Regions from separate parts of the Paenibacillus favisporus genome, predicted to be linked through region 4. Evidence: riboswitches for the same ligand, from Rfam matches in the RefSeq annotation. Region 4 holds a riboswitch; each other region holds the start of a gene.
What was found. A riboswitch is a leader RNA that binds a small molecule or an ion and turns the genes downstream of it on or off. The one in region 4 is predicted to bind thiamine pyrophosphate.

Region 1 (5,725 bases), on a different contig from region 4:
CAGCAGCGCCTCCTCGATGTTGTGCGTAATGAAGAGAACCGAGCGGCGGTTCTCTTCCCAAATGTCGAGCAGCCAGCGCTGCATGTCGCTGCGGGTCAGCGCATCGAGCGCGCTGAACGGCTCGTCCAGGCACATCAGCTCCTGCGGGCTGAGCAGCGCGCGGAGAAAGGCCGCCCGCTGCTGCATGCCGCCCGACAGCGTATGCGGATGCGCCTTCTCAAAGCCGGCCAGGCCGACTTTGGCGAGCCAGCGCCGCGCGTTCTCACGGGCCTCCCGGCTGACGGGGCCGTGCACCTCCTGGGCCAGCAGCACATTGTCCTCGATCGTTCGCCAAGGGAACAGGGCGGGCTGCTGCGGCATGTAGCTGATATGCCCCTGCTGCCCGGTCACCTCGGCGCCGTTCATCTGGACGGTGCCGGCATCCGGGCGGGTCAGCCCGCCGATCACGTGCAGCAGCGTGCTCTTGCCGCTTCCCGACGGTCCGATGATGGACACGAATTCGCCTTGGCCCACGGTCAGCGAGATGTCGCTGAGTACCGGCAGCGTCCGGCGCTTCTCTTTGAAGCTTTTGCTGACGGAGACGATCTCCAGCGCGGGCGTGGTTTCTTTATTCATCACGGTATTTCTCCTTTCCGGCCAAGCCCGCTAGCCCTGCTTCGGCTTCCAGCGGACGAACCATTTTTCGAGCAGCGCAATCAGCCCGAACATCAGCAGGCTCAGCACGACGATGATCATGATCGCGACGAACATGCGGTCGGTACGGTAGCCCGATTTTTGCAGCATCATATAATAGCCGATGCCCTTGTCGGCCCCCAGCCACTCGGCGATAATCGCACCCATGACACTGTAGGTGGCGGCGATTTTAATGCCGGAGAAGATGGAAGGGAGTGCGTGGGGCAGCTCCAGCTTGGCGAAAATTTGGCCCTTGCCCGCCCCGATCATGCGCATGTAGTTCATCATGACGGGATCGGTCTGCTTCAAGCCGCCCAAAGCGGCGACCGCCACCGGGAAAAAGCAGACGAGCGTGATGACGATCAGCTTGGGCAGGAGGCCGAAGCCGAACCAGATCATCAGCAGGGGGGCGAGGGCGATAGTCGGGATATTTTGGCTTAGAATGAGCAGCGGATACAGCGCCTGTTTTAAAAACGGAATCAAATGCAGAATCAGTGCGATGACCAGCCCGATGGCGGTTCCGATGGCGAAGCCGAACACGGTCAGCTTCAGCGTGGCCCATACATGCTCCCACAAGCCGCCGGAAGCGGCCGCGGCTTCCCGGGCGATGTCGCTCGGCGCAGGCAAAATCCATTGTTCAATATGGAACAGGGAGGTCAGCAGCTGCCACACGAGCAAAAAGAAGATGACCGCCACGAGGGGCGGCCATACGTTTTTCCACCAGCTTCTCATGGACGGTACTTCTCCGTCAGCTTGTCCATGCTGATTCCGCCGGGATTATGGGCGATTTTGACCTGGGAGATGATACTCGGGCTGCCTGCGGCCACCAGAGCTTCGTGCATTTTGCGTACGACGTCCAACAGCTCCTCCAGCTCGCCCTCCATCGTCGTTTCCAGCGGGTGCACCTCATGTTTCACGCCGGACTGCTGAATGACCTCAATGGCACGGTCGACGTAGGCGTAAGAGTCTTCGTTGCCCGGCGTCTTCGGGATCACCTGAATGCTTAACAGCGTATTGGCCATGCGAATCAACTTCCTCTCTTGATAAGATTACGTGTATTTTAGGTTAGATGTGGCTTACTGTTCCGGCAAAAAGTCGTTCGTGTACGCGCTCTTCACGTCCAGCGGCTTGTCCAGCAGCTTGTGCTCGTACATCCAATCGGAATAGCCCTTCCAGATTTGTTCCTTCTGCTCGCCCCAGCGGGCTGCGTCGTCCTGATATTTAGGACTTAACCATTTCTGGCTTTCGATCACCAGCTGCTTATCGAGGTCCGGCACGTCCTTCAGCAGCAGGTTGGCAGCTTCTTCCGGCTTGTCGATCGCGTACTGGTAACCTTTGGCGGTCGCGCGCATAAACGCTTTGACCAGCTCAGGGTCGTCCTTGATCTGCTTTTCGTTCGTTACGAGAACCGGCGTGTAGTAGTCCAGCTTCTCGGAATAATCTTTGACATACAGCATGTCCAGCGGCTCGCCGCGCAGCTTCGCCTCGATTCCGGTCCAGCCGTAGAAGATCCAGGCGAAGTCGATGTCCCGCTTCACGGCGGTAAAATAATCGGCGTCGCCCATGTTGACGATTTTTACCTTCTTCACGTCCGCCTTGTCGATCTCCATGATGGAGCCCATGACGGCTTCCTCCACAGGGGAGCCCCAGCCGCCGTAGGTTTTGCCTTCGAAATCCTTCGGCGTCTTGATGCCCCGGTCCACCGGTGCGGCAAAGCCCGACGTATTGTGCTGGATGACCGCGGCAATCGAGACGAGCGGCACGCCCTGCGTGCGGGCCTGGGTCACACTCTCCTGATAGCTAACGCCGAAAGGTGCTTTGCCGGAAGCGACCATGGCGTCCGCGCCGGTGGAGCCCGGCTGCACGATCTCGACGTTCAAGCCTTCGTTTTTATAGTAACCCAAGTCTTTGGCGACGTAGAGTCCGGTATGGTTCGTGTTGGGCGTCCAGTCGAGGACAACTTTGACGTCCTTCAGCGGCTTCGCTGCAGTGTCGTCCTGGCCTGCCGTGCTGTCGGAAGCGGATGTGCCTTCTCCGCTGCCCGTATTGTTTTGGCTGCCGCCGCATCCGGCAAGCGCCAGTACGAGCATGCAGACCAGCAGCAGCAAGCCGATCGATTTGTTCTTCATGGCTTTCTCTCTCCTTTGATGTCCGGCCGTTCTTATTCTCTCTGTGGAAGCAACGACCGGTGATCCCCTCTCCCTGTTATATTTAGAATCGTAAGCCGATCTGAGTGACTGAATCATAGAAAGCATTCGCAAGGCGTAATCCCGTTTTTCACTAGTATGAATGAAAAAAGCGCCCCGTAAACGGGACGCTTCATATGCGCAAGATTAGCACGGCTTGTATGCCGTGACAAACGGTTTCCTACGCTGGCATTACCCAGATCAGGTTAAAAGGGTCAGTATCTTGAAGGGATACAATCTCAGCCGGCCAATTCCAGCACCCCGGATTCTATAAGGTTTTCGGGTTGTTTTCCTCCCATATTATAGTCCATCCCCATGGGGGTGTCCAGACATCCGCCCGATTCCAGATTATCTCTGGAAAAATTCGATCCATTCTTTTTCCGGACCATAGATAAAGAAGTATTGGTATCCGTTGGGCAGGGTTACGATTTCCTGATCGATCAGCTCCACGCCGTCGAGCGCCTGAATCCGCTCAAATTCCTTCTGAATATCGTCGACATGGATCGCAAAATGGTGCACCGTGCCTTCGGCCGGCAGGTCGTAGCTGTAGCCTTGAATGAGCTCGATTTCCGTCTCGTTGCTGCCCCCGAAGCCGAGAAACGCCAGCTGGAACACGCCGTTGGTGTGCGTCAGCCTGCCCTTCAGCTCCAGGCCCACGATCTCGGTATAAAATCGGATGGTTGACTCCAAATCCCGTACGACGATGCCGACATGATCCAAACGTTTATTAGCCATATGTATGAGCTCCTTTTCATAGTACTTATAAGTAATGGGTTTGCCCTAAATTAAGGCCATTATAGCATTTAAATCCGAGTTGTAAGGCAACTTTATGCAAACATCATTGTTTATAAATTATAGGCTGTTTGGTGGCATCGTTAGGTATTGAATAGTCAGGAACGGGGGGAGAGGGCCCTGAAAAAAATAATTGCAGCATGGCTTTTCATATGTATGTTGACAGCATGTACCGGGCCATCATCCAGTGGAGGGGACATAACGATACTCGATAAGCAGCTCATTGGCTCGACATATTGGATTGTCGCCGAGAAAACCCATAGTAAAGAAGAAGGAGCATTTAAAATTAAAGTCGATAATGAAAACACATGGAACTTGTTAGAGGTCGGAAGAACGTACTTATCGACATACTCCTACAAGTCGTTGGACAAAGGAGCTAAACTGGAGAGTGTCCGCCATATAAATCAAGGGCAGTGAAACGCAACAGGTTCATTTGACTAAAGCCAGGGAAGTCTGTCAGACTACCCTGGCTTTTTAGTTCTCGCGCTTCTGCTTCTTCTTCGCATAAAATTCGGCCGCCTTATGGCGGTTGCCGCAAGTGTCCATGCTGCACCAGCGCCGCTTGCCGCTCTTGGAGGTGTCCACAAAGTGCAGGATGCAGTCGTCATGCTCGCAGATCCGGATGCGGTCCGAAGATACGCTTGCCAGCGTCTCGAACAGGGAGCGGACGATGGGGTACAGCACGTCTTGGACGGCGGTTTGCCCGTAGGTGATGAGAAGGGGGGTGCCCTGCGCATCCCGCTCAGCCCGAAGCGCCACGTCTAACCGCGAAGCTTCCGCCTCCATGGCGGCGAATGCCTCATCCGACAAGGTACCACCATGGTCCAGGTCTTCTAGAACGAGCCGGCACACGCCGCGAAGACGGAGCAGTTCGGGCAGCAGGTCTTCCCGCGTCACAGCTGAAGCTGCCCCTGCGGTATTGTTCAAGCCGTGCAATTCATTATCGTGGAGCCATTCGTCTAAATAACCTGGCTCCTCCAGCATATCCGTGACCCGGTGCTCCCGCATGCGCACCGTATTGGCGAGATTGATCCACAGGGCGCCCCCCAGCACGTTGCGGGAAGGGGATTTATCCATGATGCGTCATCCTTTATAGAGTAATCGTTTTCTTTGTGTTCAGGAATGCTATGTCCATTGTATCACCAACTGCAGCCCGCAGGCGATTTTGCCAATCGGGAGTCTGCAGGTATACAGGCGGATGGTGGATGGCGGTATGGTGGATCGGCACCAGCCGTTTGGCCCCGAGAACGCGTGCGGCCGCGGCCGCTTGTTCCGGAAGCAGCGTAATCGGCATGCCGCTGGGCGGCTGACGATCAGGACGTTCCAGAACGGCACCGTTCACCGGCAGGCATACCGCATCGAATGGGCCGTGGGCCGCGGCAATCTTCCACCAGTAGCCGTGCCACAGCGTATCTCCGCAGTGGAGCAGGCGGTGCTCGCCGTCGCTCAGCGCCCAGGCGATCTGCACGTCTCCGACCCCGTCGACGGAGTACGTGGCGGCTGCGCTCAGCGCACCGATTTGGAAGGCATCGCCGACGGAAGCACCGATTACGCGGTTCAGGCCGCTATTTTCGGCAAGGAGGACGCTCTCCTGCGGGAGGTACACGGGAATGTCAGCCCCGAAGGCATCGATGATGGCCTGGGGATCAAAGTGATCCGCATGCTCATGGGTAATCAGCACCGCATCTGCCGGGCCGTATTCGTTAAGCGGGAAGAGCGGTTCGTGAGACTGGGCGTATCTTTCCGGAAAATGATAAAGCGGGTCAATGACCACCGATGTGTCTCCTGCCGTCACTCGAATGCCTGCCCAGGGAAGCTTTTGAAGTTCCATGTCATCCATCTCCTTTGTATAACCTCTAAAATTTGTATTACAAGTTATAATTGGAGTATAACCGTATTTTTATAACCTGTAAATATATTTTTAGGGGTTATACAAAAATAAAAAAAAGCGGTCCGGCTGGCCCGCTTTTAATTTGAATGGCTTATTTTCCTGCACCTGATGGCCCCTGCAGTCCGCTCTGGTGAACCAGCTTCCGCCGCTGCAGCTGGAAAGCCGCAAAGCTGAGCACGACCAT
Region 2 (5,725 bases), on a different contig from region 4:
GTGCCCGTTATCGTCACGGGGGTGTTCGTGGCCATTCTGCTGTGGTATTTATACAGAACGTTAAGAGCACACCGGGTGCTATCAACCTAGATAATGGAGGACGACATGCGCAGCGATTACAAGAAGAAGCAAATCAAACAGCTGGAGCTGTACTTCCGCAGTCTCTCCAGCGTATGCATCGACAGCGTGCTGGCTTATTATTATGTGCCGTACGAGTTTTTGAAATTTGAGCGTTACCTCGGGAACCGGGTTTTGAAAAAGGGGCTGCGGCTCTGGGACATCAAGGATGCCGAGTCCTTAAAGACCCGGATTCGCTGGCTGCTGGAGGACGGGAACCGTGACGATTATAAGGCTCTGCACGCCGAACTGTCGGCGCTGCCGGAACAGGCAAGGCAAAACTGGATGGAGGCGTCCAAAGATCATCCGGAATATGCGCGGATGAGCGTGATTCAGACGTTTCTGCCGCAGCTGCCTGCCGGAGAAATAGCTGCCTTCGGGGGCGGTTGGGCGATTTTCTTGAGCCGGGTTGGGCTCGCTTACGGATATTTGACGAAGGAAGAGGCCTGGGCCATTAAATTGGAAGCCGCCGGGTACGTGCAGCAGCACTACGGCAGCTGGGAAGAGTATTTGATCGCATTTATGGCCGCCAGCCGCTTTTGGAAACCGGAGGAGCAGTTTGGGAATATGGTCCACATCATGACCCGCGGGCAGACGCTTCTGGGGATGGGTACCTTCGCTTCCCGGAAGGCGCCATGGGATATTCCGCTTGAACCGGGAGGCGAACGAGCAGCGTACCGCAAGGGATCGGCCAGTCTGGATGCCTGAGGCGGGGATCAACGGGCTTGCGGGTCACAGGACCTTTAGATTGTAGGGCTTAAGTACGCCCGAAGCTCTTATAGGGGGGAATTGGATGTATACCTTGGAAGAACTACGGAAGGCATTCCGGAAAGGGACCAAGCTGAAATATGTTTTTTTCTGGGGGCACCAGCCCGCGGCGGACGGATCTATTACGAAGAGCTGCTTCAGCCAGTGGTGGGAAGCAAAGTTTACCGTGGACGGTGTGGAATATGCAAGTGCCGAGCATTATATGATGGCCGAGAAAGCCAGGCTGTTCGGTGACGAAGAGATCCGGGAACAGATTCTTGCTGCCAAGCATCCGAAGCAGGCCAAAGATCTGGGGCGGAAGGTGAGAGGATTCGATCCAGCCGCATGGGACCGGGAAGGGTACTCCATTGTGGTCCGGGGAAATGAAGCGAAGTTTTCCCAAAACGACGATTTGAAGCAATTTCTGCTGGGCACCGGGCAGCGGGTGCTGGTAGAGGCAAGTCCCGTGGATTCGATCTGGGGCGTTGGGTTGGCCGCGGACGACGAAGCGGTCCTTAACCCGCTGCTGTGGAAAGGGAAGAACCTGCTTGGCTTTGCCTTGATGGAGGTTCGGGACCGTCTGCAGGCGGAAGAAGTCTAGCGGAAGTACGAAACATGCACGTCGTGCGTGCGGGGCCTAGCGGGAGTGAAGAACTTGGCAGCAGTAAGGAGCACGCTGGCAATGAGGAGCATGCCGTCAGTGAGGGGCCTGGCAGGAGTCAGGATCAGTCGACTGTGGGAAAAAGGCTGCAAATCGAGGGTCATGCTATATAGAGGTCACCCGGCCATGCAAAAAGGTCGTTGTCGGTTACTCGCGTAACGGGACAACGACCTTTTTATATGCCATAATTTTGCGTTCGAGGAGGCGGTGTTTCGGCTTAGGTCAGTGCGCCTTCCTGCTTTTTAAAGAACGTACGCAGCGCCTGGTAGACCTCGCCCTTTTCCTTGATGACGTAATACATGAACTGGTCGAGCTTGATATTCCGGTACGCGGACATCAGCGTGCTGCTCCGGTTGTACTGGTTGACCTCTCCGTAACCGAACATGTTGCTGACTTTAAGCAGCTCGCCAATCAGCCGCACGCAGCGTTCGTTATCGGAAGTCAGGTTGTCGCCGTCCGAGAAATGGAACGGATAAATATTGTACTTGGCGGGCGGGTAGCGCCGGTCGATAATTTCCAGCGCTTTCTGGTAGGCGGACGAGCAGATCGTGCCCCCGCTTTCGCCCCGGGTAAAGAAATCTTCTTCGGTGACTTCTTTGGCCTCCGTATGGTGGGCCACAAAGACGATGTCGACCTTTTCGTATTGGCGGCGCAGGAAGCGGGTCATCCAGAAGAAGAAGCTGCGCGCACAGTATTTTTCAAACGTGCCCATCGACCCGGACGTATCCATCATCGCAATGATGACCGCGCTGGAATGGGGAACGACGATGTCCTCCCACGTTTTGTAACGCAGATCGTCGGGGCTGATATGGTGAATTCCCGGCTTGCCGCTGGTGGCGTTGCGCCGCAGATTTTCCAGGATCGTCCGCTTCTTGTCGATGTTGGACTGCATGCCTTTTTTGCGGATGTCGTTGAACGTGATCGATTCGGTTTCGACTTCCTGCTGCTCTTTCGGCTTCATATTCGGCAGCTCCAGCTGATCGAACAGCATGTTCTCCAAGTCCTCGAGGCTGATCTCGGCTTCCATAATGTCCTGGCCGGGCTGGTCACCGGCTTTTTCGCCTTGACCCGGCTTTTGCACCGGATCCCTGCCCAGCACGTCTCCCACCTGGCTGTCGCCGTCTCCCTGGCCGACATGCTTTTGCTTCTGGTAGTTATAAATGAAACGGTATTCATCGAGGCTCCGGATGGGCACCTTGATGATTTGCTTACCGTCCGACATCACGATGTTTTCTTCTGTGATCAGGTCGGGCAGGTTCTGCTTGATAATTTCCTTAACCTTCTCCTGATGGCGGACCTGATCCTGGTACCCTTTCCGGTGCAGTGACCAGTCCTCCTTGGACACCACAAACAGCGAATGATCGTCTGATGGCATGTTCAGGCACCTCCCATGTTCCCATACTCAGCACAAACTTTGGCTTGTTAAACATTTATATTCACGGGCGGGGACGATATGTGATGACGCAAGAGATAAAATAAGAAGTTTGCCGCACCCAAATATATGAAATTTTGCGAGAATCGCTGCTATGGATGAGATAAGCGTTCCGATGCCGGTGATCTCACTCTGGCTATTGCCAAAAGTCAGCAGTTTGGGCTATAGTGGTTGTGAAATTAAATAGGAATGCGGGTGCTGGATGAAGTCCGGCTGAGATGGCAGCCTTATGCTGCGGACCGTTAATCTGATCCAGGTAATGCTGGCGTAGAGAATATCATTCGAATTGCGGTGCCATTCGTGTATTTCTCGAATGGTTTTTTTGTGTTAACCGGGTAAGAGGGCGCTTTCGCAAGACGAGGGCTTACCCTTCGCGATGATAGAAGCCGGCATGAAATGGAGGGAATGGCAAAGGGAAGAGAGGAGAAGCAGTCATGGTCGATTTTCGTCTGTATGCGATTACCGGCGAGACGTTCCATCCGGGACGCCGGCTGGTGGACGTGATGGAGCAAGCTATTCGGGGAGGCGCGGACATCGTTCAATTCCGCGACAAAACAAGCGGCAGGGAAGAGCTGCTGCGCAAGGCAGCAGAGCTGCGGGAGCTGACCCGCCGCTACGGCGTTCCTTTTATCGTGAACGATCACGTTGATATCGCGATGGAGGTGGATGCGGACGGGATTCACCTCGGTCAAGGCGATATGCCGATCGCGGAAGCCAGAAAGCTTGTCGGTTCCAAGATCATCGGCATATCCACCCATGCGATTTCCGAAGCGCAGCTCGCCGAAGCGGAAGGGGCGGATTATATCGGCGTCGGGCCGATCTATGCGACGGCTACGAAAGCCGATGTGGTGGATCCGGTCGGTCTTTCGTACATTCGGGAAGTCGCCGGGGTCATTAACATCCCGTTTGTGGCGATTGGCGGCATCAAGCTGGGCAACGTGGACGAAGTGATCCGGGCCGGTGCGAGCCGCGTCTGCGCGGTGAGCGAAATCGTCGGCAGCCCTGACCCGGAAGCGGTATGCCGGGCGTTCATTCACAAGCTTGAAGGTAGAGGAGGAGCGGCGGATGGAACTGGTCGTTAACGGAACAAAGCGGGAGCTGGCGGCCGAGACGGTAGCCGATGTCCTCCGCTTGCTGGGGCTGTCCGGCAGGCCGGTCATGGTGGAAGCGGACGGACAGGTGCTGAAGATTGAGCAGTGGGAGACGACTCCGGTTGTACCTGGAATGAAGCTGGAGCTGGTCCATTTCGTAGCGGGAGGTTGAGGGGAAAAATGAGCATAGATAATTGGCAGGTTGGCGGACAGGAACTGTCGTCGCGGTTGTTTTTGGGGACCGGGCTGTTCCCCGATCCTTATGTGCAGATGGAGGCGATCAAAGCTTCGGGAACTGAGGTGCTGACGTTCGCCATCCGCCGGATCCATCTCGATTCGGTGGAGGATGACTCGATTCTGCAGCATGTGGAGCCCCAGAAATACATCTATCTTCCCAACACCTCCGGAGCGACAACGGCTGATGAGGCGGTCCGGATTGCCCGCCTGGCGCGGGCTTCGGGACTCAGCGACTGGATCAAGGTGGAGATTAGCGCGAATAAGCGCACGCTCCTGCCCGATCCGATTGAAACGTTAAAAGCGACGGAAATATTGGTCAAGGAAGGTTTTACGGTACTGCCGTATATCTCCGACGATCCGGTGATCTGCAAAAAGCTGGAGGAGGCCGGAGCAGCCGCGGTTATGCCCGGCGCAGCGCCCATCGGGACCGGCCTCGGCATTCTGAATCCGTACCATCTCGGATTGATCGTGGAGGAGCTGTCGGTCCCTGTCATCGTGGATGCGGGGCTCGGGACAGCCAGCGACGTGGCGCTCGCGATGGAGCTGGGAGTCTCCGGCATTCTGATGAATACCCCGGTGGCCAAAGCCAAAGACCCCGTAATGATGGCCCGGTCGATGAGGCTGGCGGTTGAGGCGGGGCGTTTGGCTTACTTGTCCGGGCGGATTCCGAAGAAGAAATATGCTTCGGCCAGCAGCGGCCTGGAATCGCTCGTCATCGAATAAAAAAGGATGGACAGGGGGCTGTAACAATGAGCGGAGACATCATCGTCATGGGAGGCGGCATCATCGGATTATCTTGCGCGCTGGAGCTGCGCCGCCGCGGCCTGAACGTCACGCTGCTCGAAAAGGGTCCCTGCGGCGGGCAGGCCTCTGGGGCGGCGGCAGGAATGCTTGCTCCGTATTCGGAGAACGTGGAGTCGCCGGACGAGTTCTTCCGGTTGTGCCGCGAGAGCTTGTCGCTGTATCCGCAGTGGCAGCAGGCGGTGAAGGACATCTCCGGCGTCTCCTTCGAATATGCCGAAACCGGCAGCTTGTACGTCGCGAGGCACGAGGCGGATTTGCTGGCGCTGGAGAGCCGGCTGGAATGGCAGCGGAGCTGGGGCTCCGGTGGCGAAATATTAACGGGGAGCGCGCTGTTCGATGCCGAGCCGGGGCTGACCCGCGAGGCAGTTGCTGCCTTGCGGACTCCGGTGGAGAGCCATGTGTATGCCCCGGATTTGACGGAAGCGGTCAAAAGGGCCTGCCTGGCCTCCGGCGTGCAGATTCATGAGCATCTTGGCCGGATCGAGCTGGCTGAATGGCGGGAGCGGGTTGCGCTGAGGGCGCAGAGTGGCGATCGGTTTGAAGCGGATCGGCTGCTGATCAGCACCGGTGCGTGGGTACAGGAGATGTCGGAACCCCTTGGCATCCGGATTCCTGTACATCCGATCCGGGGGCAAA
Region 3 (5,725 bases), on a different contig from region 4:
CCAGACGTGATCCCCTTTCCCGAATAGGATCATCGTCAGGGATGAAGAGACGAATACGAGGCTGAAGGAGAGAACGAGCAGCGCCACCTTCCATGCCGGATAACCGCTGAGCAGAAACAGGAGGGCGATGTAGACCGCTGCCTGATAGACGGCAAAATCAATGCTTCGCGTCTGAATCGTAACGATAAACAACATGATCAGCACAGCGAGCTTCAGCGAGGGATTCGCCCGGTGCAGCCAGGTATGACGGCTCGGAGTCAAAAACCGGTTCATCCGCTCACCTCCTCCTGCGCATCCGAAGCTGCGCCGTCTCCCTTAAGCCTCCGCCTCCCGGGCTTTATCGCCGTCAAACTTCCGCCGCGGATTTCCCATACCTGGGTAGCGGCCAGCTCAGCGATTTCTCGCTCATGCGTCACCATAATGATCGCCGTGCCGCTGCGCCGAAGCGCTTCACAGTATTCCAGGATGGCAAAGGCGTTGCGGGCATCCTGCCCGAACGTCGGTTCATCCAGCAGCAGCACCGCCTGACGGCGCACCGCCGCGGTGGCAACGCTCAGCCTGCGTTTCTGTCCAGTCGAGAGCTGATACGGGTGCCGGTTCTCCAAGCCGTGCAAATGAAACGTCTTAAGGCAGTCTTCAGCTTTACGCTCCACCTCAGCCCGCGACATGCCGCCCTGCATGTGAAGGGAAAAGGCCGTCTCCTCCAGTACTGTCTGGGCCACAAACTGAAACTCCGGGTTCTGAAACACGAACCCGATCCGGTCCGAAGGGCAGGTCCGCTTCCTGCCCCTTCCCTGCAGCAGTCTGCCTTCCAGCACGTAGCTGCCGGCTGTCGGAAGAAGCTGCATCAGGCTCAGCAGCAAGGAGCTTTTCCCCGCCCCGTTAGGACCGACAACGGCAACAAAATCGCCGGCATATACCTCCGCCTCTTCCACCATGATCGCCGGCGCATCTCCGCGGAGACCGACAAACCCCCGCAAGGAGAGGACCGGCGTTGCCAAGTCCGCGCCTTGCTGGGGGGATTGCACCAGGCCGCTGTTCCATGTATCCCGGTGACGGATATAATCCTCCCAAACGCCGGGATACCAAATGCCATTTTCCTGAAGGGCTCTGCGGTACGCCGTGAAGATTTCCGCCGGCTTGCCGTCGGCCAGAATGCTTCCGTCCGCCGCGAACAGAACGATCCGGTCGACCCAATTCACGATTTCCTCGATCCGGTGCTCGACGATCAGCACGGTCCGTCCGGCCGATACACCGCGAACCGCCTCCCAAATTTGCTGTCTCCCCTCGGGGTCCAGCAGCGCCGAGGGTTCATCCAGCAGAAGCACTTCCGGTTCCAGCAGAAGGACCGAAGCGAGCGCGAGCCGCTGCTTCATCCCCAGGGACAGCCGTTCAATCGGAGTGTGCAGCTCTTCAAGGTCCAGTCCGACCCGGCCGAGCGCCTCCCGCATCCGCGGCACCATATCCTCCCTGGCTACTTGGCGGTTCTCCAGCACAAACGCCAGTTCCTCATCGACATACGGCATGCAGAACTGGGTGTCCGGGTCCTGAAATACATACCCGCACGAGCGGGGCTTCCGGATGTCCGCATATTTGAGCGGAACGTCAATGACCGCCGGAATCAACCCGCCGAGCACCTGCAGCAGCGTCGATTTCCCGCATCCGCTTGGGCCGAGCAGAAGCACCTTTTCCCCGGCCGGCACGGACAGGGAAACATCCTTGAACACGAACGCCCTCTCACCCGGAAACTTCAGGCGCAGGTCCGTTACCGAAACGGCAATTTGCCCGCTCCCTTGATCCGCCCTTTGACCCGCTCCTTGACCCGTCTCATGCACCGCCGGATGCTGCATCGTCGCGGCTCCCCGGTTAGCCTCAGTCATGATCGAGCGCTTCATAATCCTTGGCTGTCACCGGCCGGAGCAGCTGGGTTACTCCGGTTGCTTCCAAAGCTTTGGTCAGGGCATACGCCAGGTACCCTGCGAGTACCGCCGAGCTGATTAACCGCATCACGTACTTGAACACGATCATCCATGTCGTATAGTCCGTGACGTAGCCGTAGTACACATCCACCAGGAATGATCCCAATCCCGAAGCCATACCGGCCAGCGCCGCTACCCCCATGGAGAATTTGCGGTAACGGAACAGGGCGAAGATCAGCTCTGCGGCAAGACCTTGCGCTACGCCGTAAATCGCCAGCTGAAGGCCCCATTCACTGCCGAACAGAATTTCCACGTGAGCCGCGGCAACCTCGGCCAGGAGGGCTACGCCGGGCTTGCGGATCAGCAGCGCGGCAAGCGTCGAGGCGAGGAACCACATACCGTACATCAGCTCATCCGCTTGGAAAAACAGCGGCTTGAACAAGTCGTTCACCGAACCCCAAAAATGGTACACCACCCCGATCACGAGGGAGAGCAGAATCGTCACGAGCAGGTCGCTGAGCTTCAGCCCCTTCGGTCGATCCATCTGCATCGTACTGCTGTTCATTTGACAACATCCTTTCTTTTTCCAAAATTGGGCAATAAAAAAACCCCCTGGATAAGCGAGGGAGATCGTCAAATAAGCCCATAAAAGGACTTGAATTCTCTACGCTGGCATTATCCAGATCAGATTCCCGGTCAGCAGCGGTTCATTAGCTGCACTCTCAGCCCGATTCGCTCGAGCTCCCGTATTCCCATATGTACACAGATGAACGCAAGGCGCGGCATCGCCGCCTCCTGGTCCCGGAGCCATCGCCGTCCAAAGCGATGAGAAGCTTGGGTTCGATTCCGTGTAACAGGCACCTCGCCGCGATGAGTCGGCATCGGGCCCGTATTGATTCCAAAATACATGATCCTCGAAGGATTGGCAATACCATTTTTCTCCGGGGCGGTTTCCAGCCTTTGTTGCATATTGATTTGATAGCCGTTCTATGTCAATATATTCAGAGTGCTACAGGCACGTATGGAAGGGAGATTAGGCATGACAAAGAAATTACTGCGGCTCATGACAGAGCTCTCCTCGCGAAAGTGGCTCTCTTCCATGATGGGACGCTTCTCGCACAGCCGGCTCAGCAGAGGGGTCATCCCTACTTTTATCAAAAGCTATCAGATCCCTGCGCATGAAGCGGAGAAAGAAATCTATGAATACCGCACGCTCAACGAATTTTTTTCGCGGCGGCTGAAGCCCGGCATGCGTCCAATTCACGAAGGCGAGCACGTACTCACGAGCCCCGTCGACGCCAAGATCACCGCAATGGGTGAAATCACCTCAGGCACGATTCTGAACGTGAAAGGGCAGGATTATTCGGTGGCGGAGCTGCTTAATTTCTCTCCCCACCTGGAGTTATATAAACATGGCTATGTCTTTGTGCTGTACCTCAGCCCTACAGACTACCACCGGATCCACTCTCCAATCACAGGTGTGAAGGTGGAGAGCGAGCATATCAAGGGACGATGCTACCCGGTTAATGATTTTGGCATGACCCAGATGAAATCCGTGCTGTGCCGCAATGAGAGGCTGATTACGTATATCAAGGGAGCCCTGGGAGAAGTCGCGGTCGTCAAAGTCGGCGCCATGAATGTCAGCAGCATCCGCTACGACGACGAAACCGCCAATTCCTGGCGTAACGGCGATCCGCTCGCCTATTTTGAGTTCGGTTCGACCGTCGTGCTGCTGATCCAGGACGGCGCATTCACCCCGCGGACAGACCTCCGGACCGGAGATCATGTCCGCATGGGCCAGCTGCTCGGTCAGCTGCACCCGCATAAAGGCTGAACCGGAAGCGAATCCGGCTCAGCCTTTTTTGCTCAGGAGTGCGAGCATAATCCGCTGAAACCACCGGCCCGGAAGCAGCTGCTTGGCCTTCATCGTCCAGCGCGTGCCGGCAGGCAGCGCATAGCGGAATGCCGGCTTGTTCATACTCGCGATTCTCGCGATCAGCCGGGCCACATCGGCCGGATCGCCGCGCTGGCCGGCGTTGTCACGGGAAAAGGCCATCACCTGGTTCAGCATCCGCTCGTAGGGTGACCGTTCGGCGGCGCTCATCTGCCCAAATCCTTTGTCCCATATGGCCGTCCCGTACGAGCCCGGCTCCACCACCACGACATCGACGCCGAATGGCCGCATTTCCAGGGCAAGGCACTCGCTGAAGCCCTCTACAGCAAACTTCGACGAGACGTAGGGGCCAAAGCCGGGAAATCCGACAGCCCCGCTGACGCTGCTGATCTGAATGATTGTTCCCTGATGGGCCTCTCTCATCGCGGGAAGAACGGCCTGGGTGACTGCAACCATCCCGAAGAAATTCGTTTCCAGCTGCGCCTTCCACACGTCCATCGGAATCTCCTCGATCATTCCTCCGTATGCGGTGCCTGCATTGTTCACAAGCACGTCAATGCGTCCGTGGGATTTCAGGATGCCCGATACCGCCTCAAGCACCTGCCCCCCGTCCGTCACATCTAGCCTAACCACGTGAATATGCTCTCTGACCCCCGCCGTCTGCGCAGCATCCATCAGTTCCCCGCTCGCTTCCGGCCTTCGCATGCCGGCAAAAACCGTGTATCCGGAGGCAGCCAGCTCCACGCTGGCCAGCAGCCCGAAGCCGCTGGAACTGCCCGTGACCAGCACGACCGGCCGCTCATCATGTTCTCCCAATTGCGCTCCACTCCCGTTCAGATGTTATTTCGCCGGAAACAGAAACGGCTCTTCCGCCAAGTAGCTGCGGATCGCGGACAGAATATACCCCTTCTGTTCCTTCAGCGACGGAATTTCCTGCGGATTGCCGGCGTGAAACGCCTGATTCTCCAGGACCGCCTGCAGGAAAAAGGTTTCCAGCATGGACACGCTCTCCTTCGGAAGAAGTCGCATGCTTTCGTACCCGTCCAGCAGCATGCTCCGCTGTGCCGGGTACAGACCGATGAGCGCCTGTGCCAAGTCGTATGCATAATAACCGAACCCGCAGCGGCCAAAATCGATAGGGCAAGGTTCCCCGTCCTTGAATACAACGTTCCCTTCGTGGAGATCCGCATGGATCATGCCATACCGGGAAGGGCCAGGAGGCCATGCGGCGATCCGACCTTTGATTAGGTCCGCCGCCTGTACATAAAGCGCCCATTCATCGGAACTCAGAAAGGCGCGGTGCCGCCGTTCCAGCCGCTGCATATCTTCTGTCAGGCTCGCAGCCCCCCATTCGGGTCTGACGAACCCTTCCGGCGGAACAAAGCTCTGCGCAGCCTGATGGAGCCTGGCCATAAGCACGCCCATCCGGTACACCTGCCTGTCATCAAGGCCGCCATCCGCCTGCTCCCCTTCGATCCAGCGCAGCAGCGTCACCGGCCAGCCCTGGCTCCGGTCCGCCTCGCAAATCGCCACGGTATTCCCTTCCTGGTCCGCTACGCCCCCCGGAACCGGCAGGCCTTGGGATGAAAGCCAATTCAGCCACATCATTTCCGAACGGATGGCCGGTACGTCGGCCGACACCGGATGGATCCGCAGCAAAAATTTACCGCCGGACCGCGCGCTCACCCGGTACGTAATATGGTCTGAAATTTGAATAAATTCCGCTTGTTCCTCCTTAATGCCAAACTTCCCCAGGGCGGACATCAGCACCTGCTCTGCCTGAACCAGCAGGAGGCGCAGGCTGTCCTCCGAATTTGCTCCGAATGCTTCATTCATTTCGCTATCCTCCATCCTCTGCTTAACACCTTGCTCCCACAGCATACCATAAGCCGGCAGGCCGGGGGAGAGCGCA
Region 4 (5,725 bases):
CTTTTTGTTCCAAAACATGCCGGGACTCATTCGGAGCACTGAACTGTCCCGCAAACGGACGGATTACCGCATCCCGGTGGAAGACATCCGGAAGACGGCCAACCTGCTCGGATTGGATCGGGATGCCGAGCTGAGCCGGCTGCTGCAGCATATTTTCGATATCCGGACGATTCTTCAGTATGATATTGGGTATCTGGAAGGGATCAGCCATGCTTTTAACGAGCATGTATTCGATCAGGTGTTTCAAACCTATGGCGAGGAATCCGTCGACATTTTAAAACTCCACAAGCAGGTGGGGAATCTGTACAACTTCAACCATTTTCATGATTATTTCCATAGTTTGGAGAGCCTGCTCTTTCTGCTGAGCGATTATGTGAAACGGATGCGGTCGATGCATTTTGACCAGAGCGAGATTCAGCGGGCTATCGTCTATATCGAGGAGCATTTTCATGAAAATTTGAATATGGCCGTCGTTTCCAATCACGTCTCATTGAATTATTCGTATTTCAGCCAAGCTTTCAAGGAGTATACGGGGGAGACGTTTGTCAGCTATTTGCGGAAGCTGCGGATCCGTAAGGCCAAGGAGCTGCTCGGCAGCACGGACCTGAAAGTGTACGAAATCAGTGAGCGGGCCGGATTCGAGAACGTGAAGCATTTTACCAAGGTCTTTAAGGAAATGGAGGGCGTTGCGCCGCTCGAATACCGCTCGCAGCAGGAGGCGCTAAGGCGGAGATGAACCAAAAGGGCCGGAACGACAAGCATCCTGTAGCAGAAGGCATTGCCCTTCAGAGACGTGAATTCCGTTGGACGCCAATAAATCAAGCGTAAAAGGCTGCCGAGAGGCAGCCTTTTACCGTTACTGGACGAGCAATGAGGAGTCGTGATGCTATGCATTCAACCAGAATTTTAGGGATCATGATGTGAACTCTGGCCACGGCGAGCCAATCCACGCTTCATCCCGTAAATGAGGAGATCAACCGCCGCACCGATGATGACTGCCATGACAAGGGAGAGAAGATACGCCGGGAACCGTAAGGAGATAAAGTAGCTGTTCGTTACGAAAGCGTGTTTATCGGACATCCAGCCCGAATACACTGGGTCATGCAGCAAGGCTTCAAGCAAGGGATTTAGCCGGATCAGTATGATGTTGGCCAAACCCTGTCCGGAGGCATCCAGTATGCAGGTAAGGATCATAAATAACGTGAGCCAAAAAGAAACGCTTTTTAACAAAGACATTCCCCGCCTTCAAACTTGTTCTTGTCATTTATAACGCATCCTGCCGCAACTAAGTTCTGCACAGCTTACATAAAGCTCGTTTATTTATATCCAACCTTTCTGTTGGTTGGTATAATATGATGGAGAAATAGCGAGTCTTCGGAGGTGGTTGCATGAAAGAGAGGGTACTCGAGGCTTATACCAAGCTCGCCAAGGACTATGAACTGCACACCGATTCGGACAGCGGGGCCAACGCATACTACGAGCGTCCGGCCATGCTGGAGCTGCTGCCAACGGATATGTCCGGCCTCCATGCCCTTGATGCAGGCTGTGCCGCGGGATGGTATACCGAGAAGTTCGTTTCCCGGGGCGCATCGGTATCGGCGATCGATTTCAGCCCCGATATGGTGGAAGCGGCCAAACGGAGAGTCGGCAGTCAAGCGGAGATTCAAATTCATGATCTAAATGAACCGCTGCCATACGGAGCTAATAAGTTCGACTTGATTCTCAGTTCGCTAACGCTGCATTACATCGAAGACTGGGATCCTTTGTTCCGTGAGTTTCAGCGGGTATTGAAGCCTGGAGGAACGTTATTGTTTTCGGTGCATCATCCGTTTATGGACTTTACTGTTTTTAAGAGACCGGATTATTTTGTACGGGAGCTGCTTGTAGACAGGTGGACGAAGAAAGAGGCAGGCAGCGTTGAAGTGACGTTCTTCCGTAGACCCCTGCAGGAAATCGTCAATATGACGTCAAGCTGGTTTGTACTGGACCGGGTTGTCGAACCAAGGCCGGTTCCCGAGTTTCTGGAGCGGCTGCCGGAGTCGGCCGACTTCTACCAGCGGATTCTGCATCACCCGCATTTTTTAATTGTGAAAGCTCACAAGCCGGAGTGAGAGAGGAAGAGTCGCCGCGAGAGGCAAGAAACGATCGGCATAATTTTACTGAGAATGGCTTCATTCCAAAGGCCCTGACCGGCCCAAAATGGAGGGTTTGGCAATGATTGTGATCGACCTTATCTTTTTTCTAATGGAGCTGTGCGCACTGGCAGCCTTTTGCCTGTGGGGATTTAAACTGGATACCGCCTTGTGGATCCGTATCGTGGCAGGAATAGGTTCGCCGGTTGTCGTTGCTGTTTTTTGGGGCATGTATGTCGCACCGAAAGCGACCTTCCCGGTGACGCTTCCCGTCCGGGCTGTGCTGCAGCTGATCGTATTTGGACTGGCCGCGGCTGCGCTGTACGGATCGGGTTATCGAACGGCCGCCGTCATTTATGCGGCTGTCGTCATCGTCGAGATGATCCTTTCTTACGCGTTGAAAAGATAAACACTTGAAGGTGGCAGGAAATCCGCTTAAACGATCGACAAGCTTTTTCCCGGTATCCCGCCAGCAGCTTTTTTTGTTTGACAACACCGGCAAACGGAGCTACAGTTAATCATGAACTTGTAAAATATCATACGAAAATCCACTAGGGGAGCTGCGGAGGCAGCTGAGACAAGTGATCGCTTGGACCCTTTGAACCTGATCCGGTTAATACCGGCGGAGGGAAGTGGAGCAGGCCTATACATACGCATCTTTCTTGATGAGATACATTCAGGATGATACTGCAAATAGCGGCCGCTCCATTTCGGGGCGGCTTTTTTGTGTTGGCTTCCCCGCGCCCCGACAAGCGATTTTCGTCAAAATTTACGGAGGTGCATGATCATGGCCCGGTTTACCGAAGAATTGAGACACGCGGCAGATCCTATTTATCAAGCGATCTTCAAACATCCGTTTGTACGGGGGATTGCGGAAGGTACCTTGTCCAAGGAGCAGCTGATTCACTATGTGAAGCAGGATTTTGAATACTTGAACGCCTACATCCGGATCTATGGCATTGCCATATCCCGATGTGATTGCCGGCAGACGACCGCACTTTTCAACGAACAGATCTCGTTTATTTTGAACAGCGAAACGCATCCCCACCAAAACTTTTGTGATGTCGCCGGTGTTGCATATGAGGAATTGCAAGGCTATCCGCTGGCTCCATCGGCCAATCATTACATCCGGCATATGCTGAACGTCGCCCACGAAGGGGGACTTGAGGATATTGTAGCTGCGCTGTTACCTTGCCCGTGGACCTATACGGAAATCGGCCAACGTCTGCTGGAGGAAGTCCAGCCGGAGAAATCCCATCCGTTTTATGAATGGATGCACTTTTACGGGGACCGGGAAAGCGGCGTGACGGTAGAGCTGCGGCGGCTGCTCGACGAATGGGCGGAGGGTCTGCCTCCCGCAAGAAAAAAACGGCTGATGGAGCATTTTCTGACCAGCTGTCAGCTGGAGTACATGTTCTGGGATATGGCGTTTACGCTTGAGGATTGGCCGGTTTCCCTGGCTGCAGCGGAAGGGGTGGGACGATGACCGCCGATATGTTTCCGTCCGGACTCATCCAGCTTCCTTTACGGATAAAAGAGCAGCGTCCGCTCATTCACAACATGACGAATGTGGTCGTGACCAACTTTACGGCCAACGGCCTGCTTGCCCTTGGCGCCTCCCCGGTAATGGCCTATGCCAAAGAGGAGGTAGCCGATATGGCTCGGGTCGCCCAAGCCGTCGTCCTGAATCTCGGAACGCTGAGCAGCGAATTGGTGGAAGCGGCGATCAGCGCCGGCCGATCGGCGAATGATCATGGCGTTCCGGTGTTCCTGGACCCCGTCGGCGCGGGAGCAACCGCATTTCGCACGGAGGCTGCGCTGCGGATTTTGCGCGAGGTCCGTGTGTCACTGGTTCGGGGCAACGCAGCGGAGGTTGCCCATCTCATTGGTGAATCCGGCGCGATAAAAGGCGTCGACGCAGGGGAGTCCGGGGAGTCCGCTCCCGCCGACTTGGCGGCACGGGCGGCACATCGTCTGGGGACGCTCGTCGCCATTACCGGGCAAGAAGATGTAATCACCGACGGAACGAGGGGATACCTGATCCGGGGCGGACATCCGATGCTGACCCAAGTCACGGGGACCGGCTGCTTGCTGACATCGGTGATCGCCGCTTTTGGAGCGGTCGAACCCGATCTGCTGTCCGCCGGCGCGGCCGCCTTGGCGTACTACGGTGAAGCGGCCGTTCGGGCATTTGAGCGGGCAGGCATGGAGGGGCCGGGAAGCTTCCAAATCGCTTTCCTCGACGCGTTGTCTGTGATGGACCGCCACCCGCTGGAGGAAGGAACCATTACCGCTCTTCTGGAGTCGGCAGGAAGGGGATTTGTGCAATGAGCATCCCGAAAGCTTTGACGGTAGCCGGTTCTGACAGCGGCGGCGGGGCAGGCATTCAGGCGGATATTAAAACGTTCCAGGAGCTTGGCGTATTCGGTATGTCCGCGATTACTGCCATTACCGTTCAAAACACACTCGGAGTACAAGGTGTATATCCGCTTCCTGCGGCTGCGGCAGCCGAACAAATGGATGCTGTGGGCACCGACCTCGGCGTGGATGCGGTCAAAACCGGTATGCTGTTCAGCGCGGATATTATTGAGGCCGTCGCAGGACGTATAGCCGCTTTTGGCTGGAGGAACGTGGTGGTCGACCCGGTTATGATCGCCAAAGGCGGCGCGCGGCTGCTGCAGCAGGACGCTGTTGACGCGCTGAAGAACAAGCTGCTGCCGCTGGCTGCTGTCGTCACGCCGAACATTCCGGAGGCGGAAGTGCTCGCCGGGATGGCGATCCGGTCGATGGAGGAACGCTGCGAGGCGGCCTACCGCATCGCGGCTTACGGTCCGGCGATGGTTGTGATCAAGGGCGGACATGACGAATCGTCTGACAAGGCGGTTGATCTTACTTTCGACGGAAAATCCTTCTCGACCCTGGAAGGAAGCCGGATTGACACGCGTCATACGCATGGAACGGGATGTACCTTCTCGGCTGCGATCGCCGCTGAGCTGGCTAAAGGGAACCCGGTCAACGAGGCCGTGCGGACGGCCCGTGAATTCATCCAGGCGGCCATCGAGAACGCGCTCGGTATTGGAGGCGGGAGCGGTCCGACGAATCATTGGGCCTATCGCAGCCAAAAGGAAGGGGCAGCAAGATAAAGGCAGCCGATACCGGCCTGCTTCACAAGCGATTAGCACCTGTCTATAAAGACAGGTTTTTTTCTTGGAGCTGGCTTCCTTAAGTGGTCGTCGATAGATGGTTTATTGCACCGAGCTTCGGTTAGGCTTTGTCCAATTTTTAGTGTTACAATGGTAGAACGATTCCAACGCTAGAAAGGATGTTAACGACATTGGACCAACTCCTCATCCGTACTCATAATGGCCTGATTCAAGGATATGTTCAGAACGGCGTCCGGACCTGGAAGGCGATTCCTTACGCCGAGCCCCCCGTTGAAGAGCGGCGTTTCCGGAAACCGCTTCCTGCACGGCCGTGGGCAGGCGTCAGATCCGGGGACATGACGGTACCGCTCGCCCCGCAGCGCGTCAACCCTACGGGTGGCGCTTTTAGACTGAAGCGGGATCAGATCCCGCAGTCCGAGGACTGCCTGT

Region 1: another riboswitch for thiamine pyrophosphate. It lies ahead of ABID47_RS19530 (ABC transporter substrate-binding protein); the one in region 4 lies ahead of tenA (thiaminase II).
Region 2: another riboswitch for thiamine pyrophosphate. It lies ahead of thiE (thiamine phosphate synthase); the one in region 4 lies ahead of tenA (thiaminase II).
Region 3: another riboswitch for thiamine pyrophosphate. It lies ahead of ABID47_RS27060 (ECF transporter S component); the one in region 4 lies ahead of tenA (thiaminase II).

The regions. Positions count from the first base shown of each region.
Region 1 covers NZ_JBEPLV010000004.1:371,660-377,384, forward strand. The annotation lists gene ABID47_RS19515 (ABC transporter ATP-binding protein) at 1-615, opposite strand, end outside; gene ABID47_RS19520 (ABC transporter permease) at 646-1,404, opposite strand; gene ABID47_RS19525 (thiamine-binding protein) at 1,401-1,694, opposite strand; gene ABID47_RS19530 (ABC transporter substrate-binding protein) at 1,749-2,801, opposite strand; TPP riboswitch at 3,020-3,132, opposite strand; gene ABID47_RS19535 (VOC family protein) at 3,207-3,593, opposite strand; gene ABID47_RS19540 (CGNR zinc finger domain-containing protein) at 4,125-4,727, opposite strand; gene ABID47_RS19545 (MBL fold metallo-hydrolase) at 4,741-5,481, opposite strand; gene ABID47_RS19550 (MFS transporter) at 5,633-5,725, opposite strand, start outside.
Region 2 covers NZ_JBEPLV010000002.1:106,958-112,682, forward strand. The annotation lists gene ABID47_RS08530 (tetratricopeptide repeat protein) at 1-90, shown strand, start outside; gene ABID47_RS08535 (DUF1266 domain-containing protein) at 106-825, shown strand; gene ABID47_RS08540 (NADAR family protein) at 911-1,465, shown strand; gene yhbH (sporulation protein YhbH) at 1,743-2,900, opposite strand; TPP riboswitch at 3,139-3,248, shown strand; gene thiE (thiamine phosphate synthase) at 3,392-4,039, shown strand; gene thiS (sulfur carrier protein ThiS) at 4,023-4,220, shown strand; gene ABID47_RS08560 (thiazole synthase) at 4,229-5,008, shown strand; gene thiO (glycine oxidase ThiO) at 5,035-5,725, shown strand, end outside.
Region 3 covers NZ_JBEPLV010000007.1:159,997-165,721, forward strand. The annotation lists gene ABID47_RS27050 (energy-coupling factor transporter transmembrane component T family protein) at 1-273, opposite strand, end outside; gene ABID47_RS27055 (ABC transporter ATP-binding protein) at 270-1,880, opposite strand; gene ABID47_RS27060 (ECF transporter S component) at 1,873-2,484, opposite strand; TPP riboswitch at 2,564-2,677, opposite strand; gene asd (archaetidylserine decarboxylase) at 2,959-3,753, shown strand; gene ABID47_RS27070 (SDR family oxidoreductase) at 3,772-4,629, opposite strand; gene ABID47_RS27075 (phosphotransferase enzyme family protein) at 4,654-5,649, opposite strand.
Region 4 covers NZ_JBEPLV010000003.1:642,723-648,447, forward strand. The annotation lists gene ABID47_RS16100 (response regulator transcription factor) at 1-736, shown strand, start outside; gene ABID47_RS16105 (hypothetical protein) at 907-1,236, opposite strand; gene ABID47_RS16110 (class I SAM-dependent methyltransferase) at 1,389-2,111, shown strand; gene ABID47_RS16115 (YrdB family protein) at 2,215-2,541, shown strand; TPP riboswitch at 2,676-2,780, shown strand; gene tenA (thiaminase II) at 2,920-3,618, shown strand; gene thiM (hydroxyethylthiazole kinase) at 3,615-4,463, shown strand; gene thiD (bifunctional hydroxymethylpyrimidine kinase/phosphomethylpyrimidine kinase) at 4,460-5,275, shown strand; gene ABID47_RS16135 (carboxylesterase/lipase family protein) at 5,467-5,725, shown strand, end outside.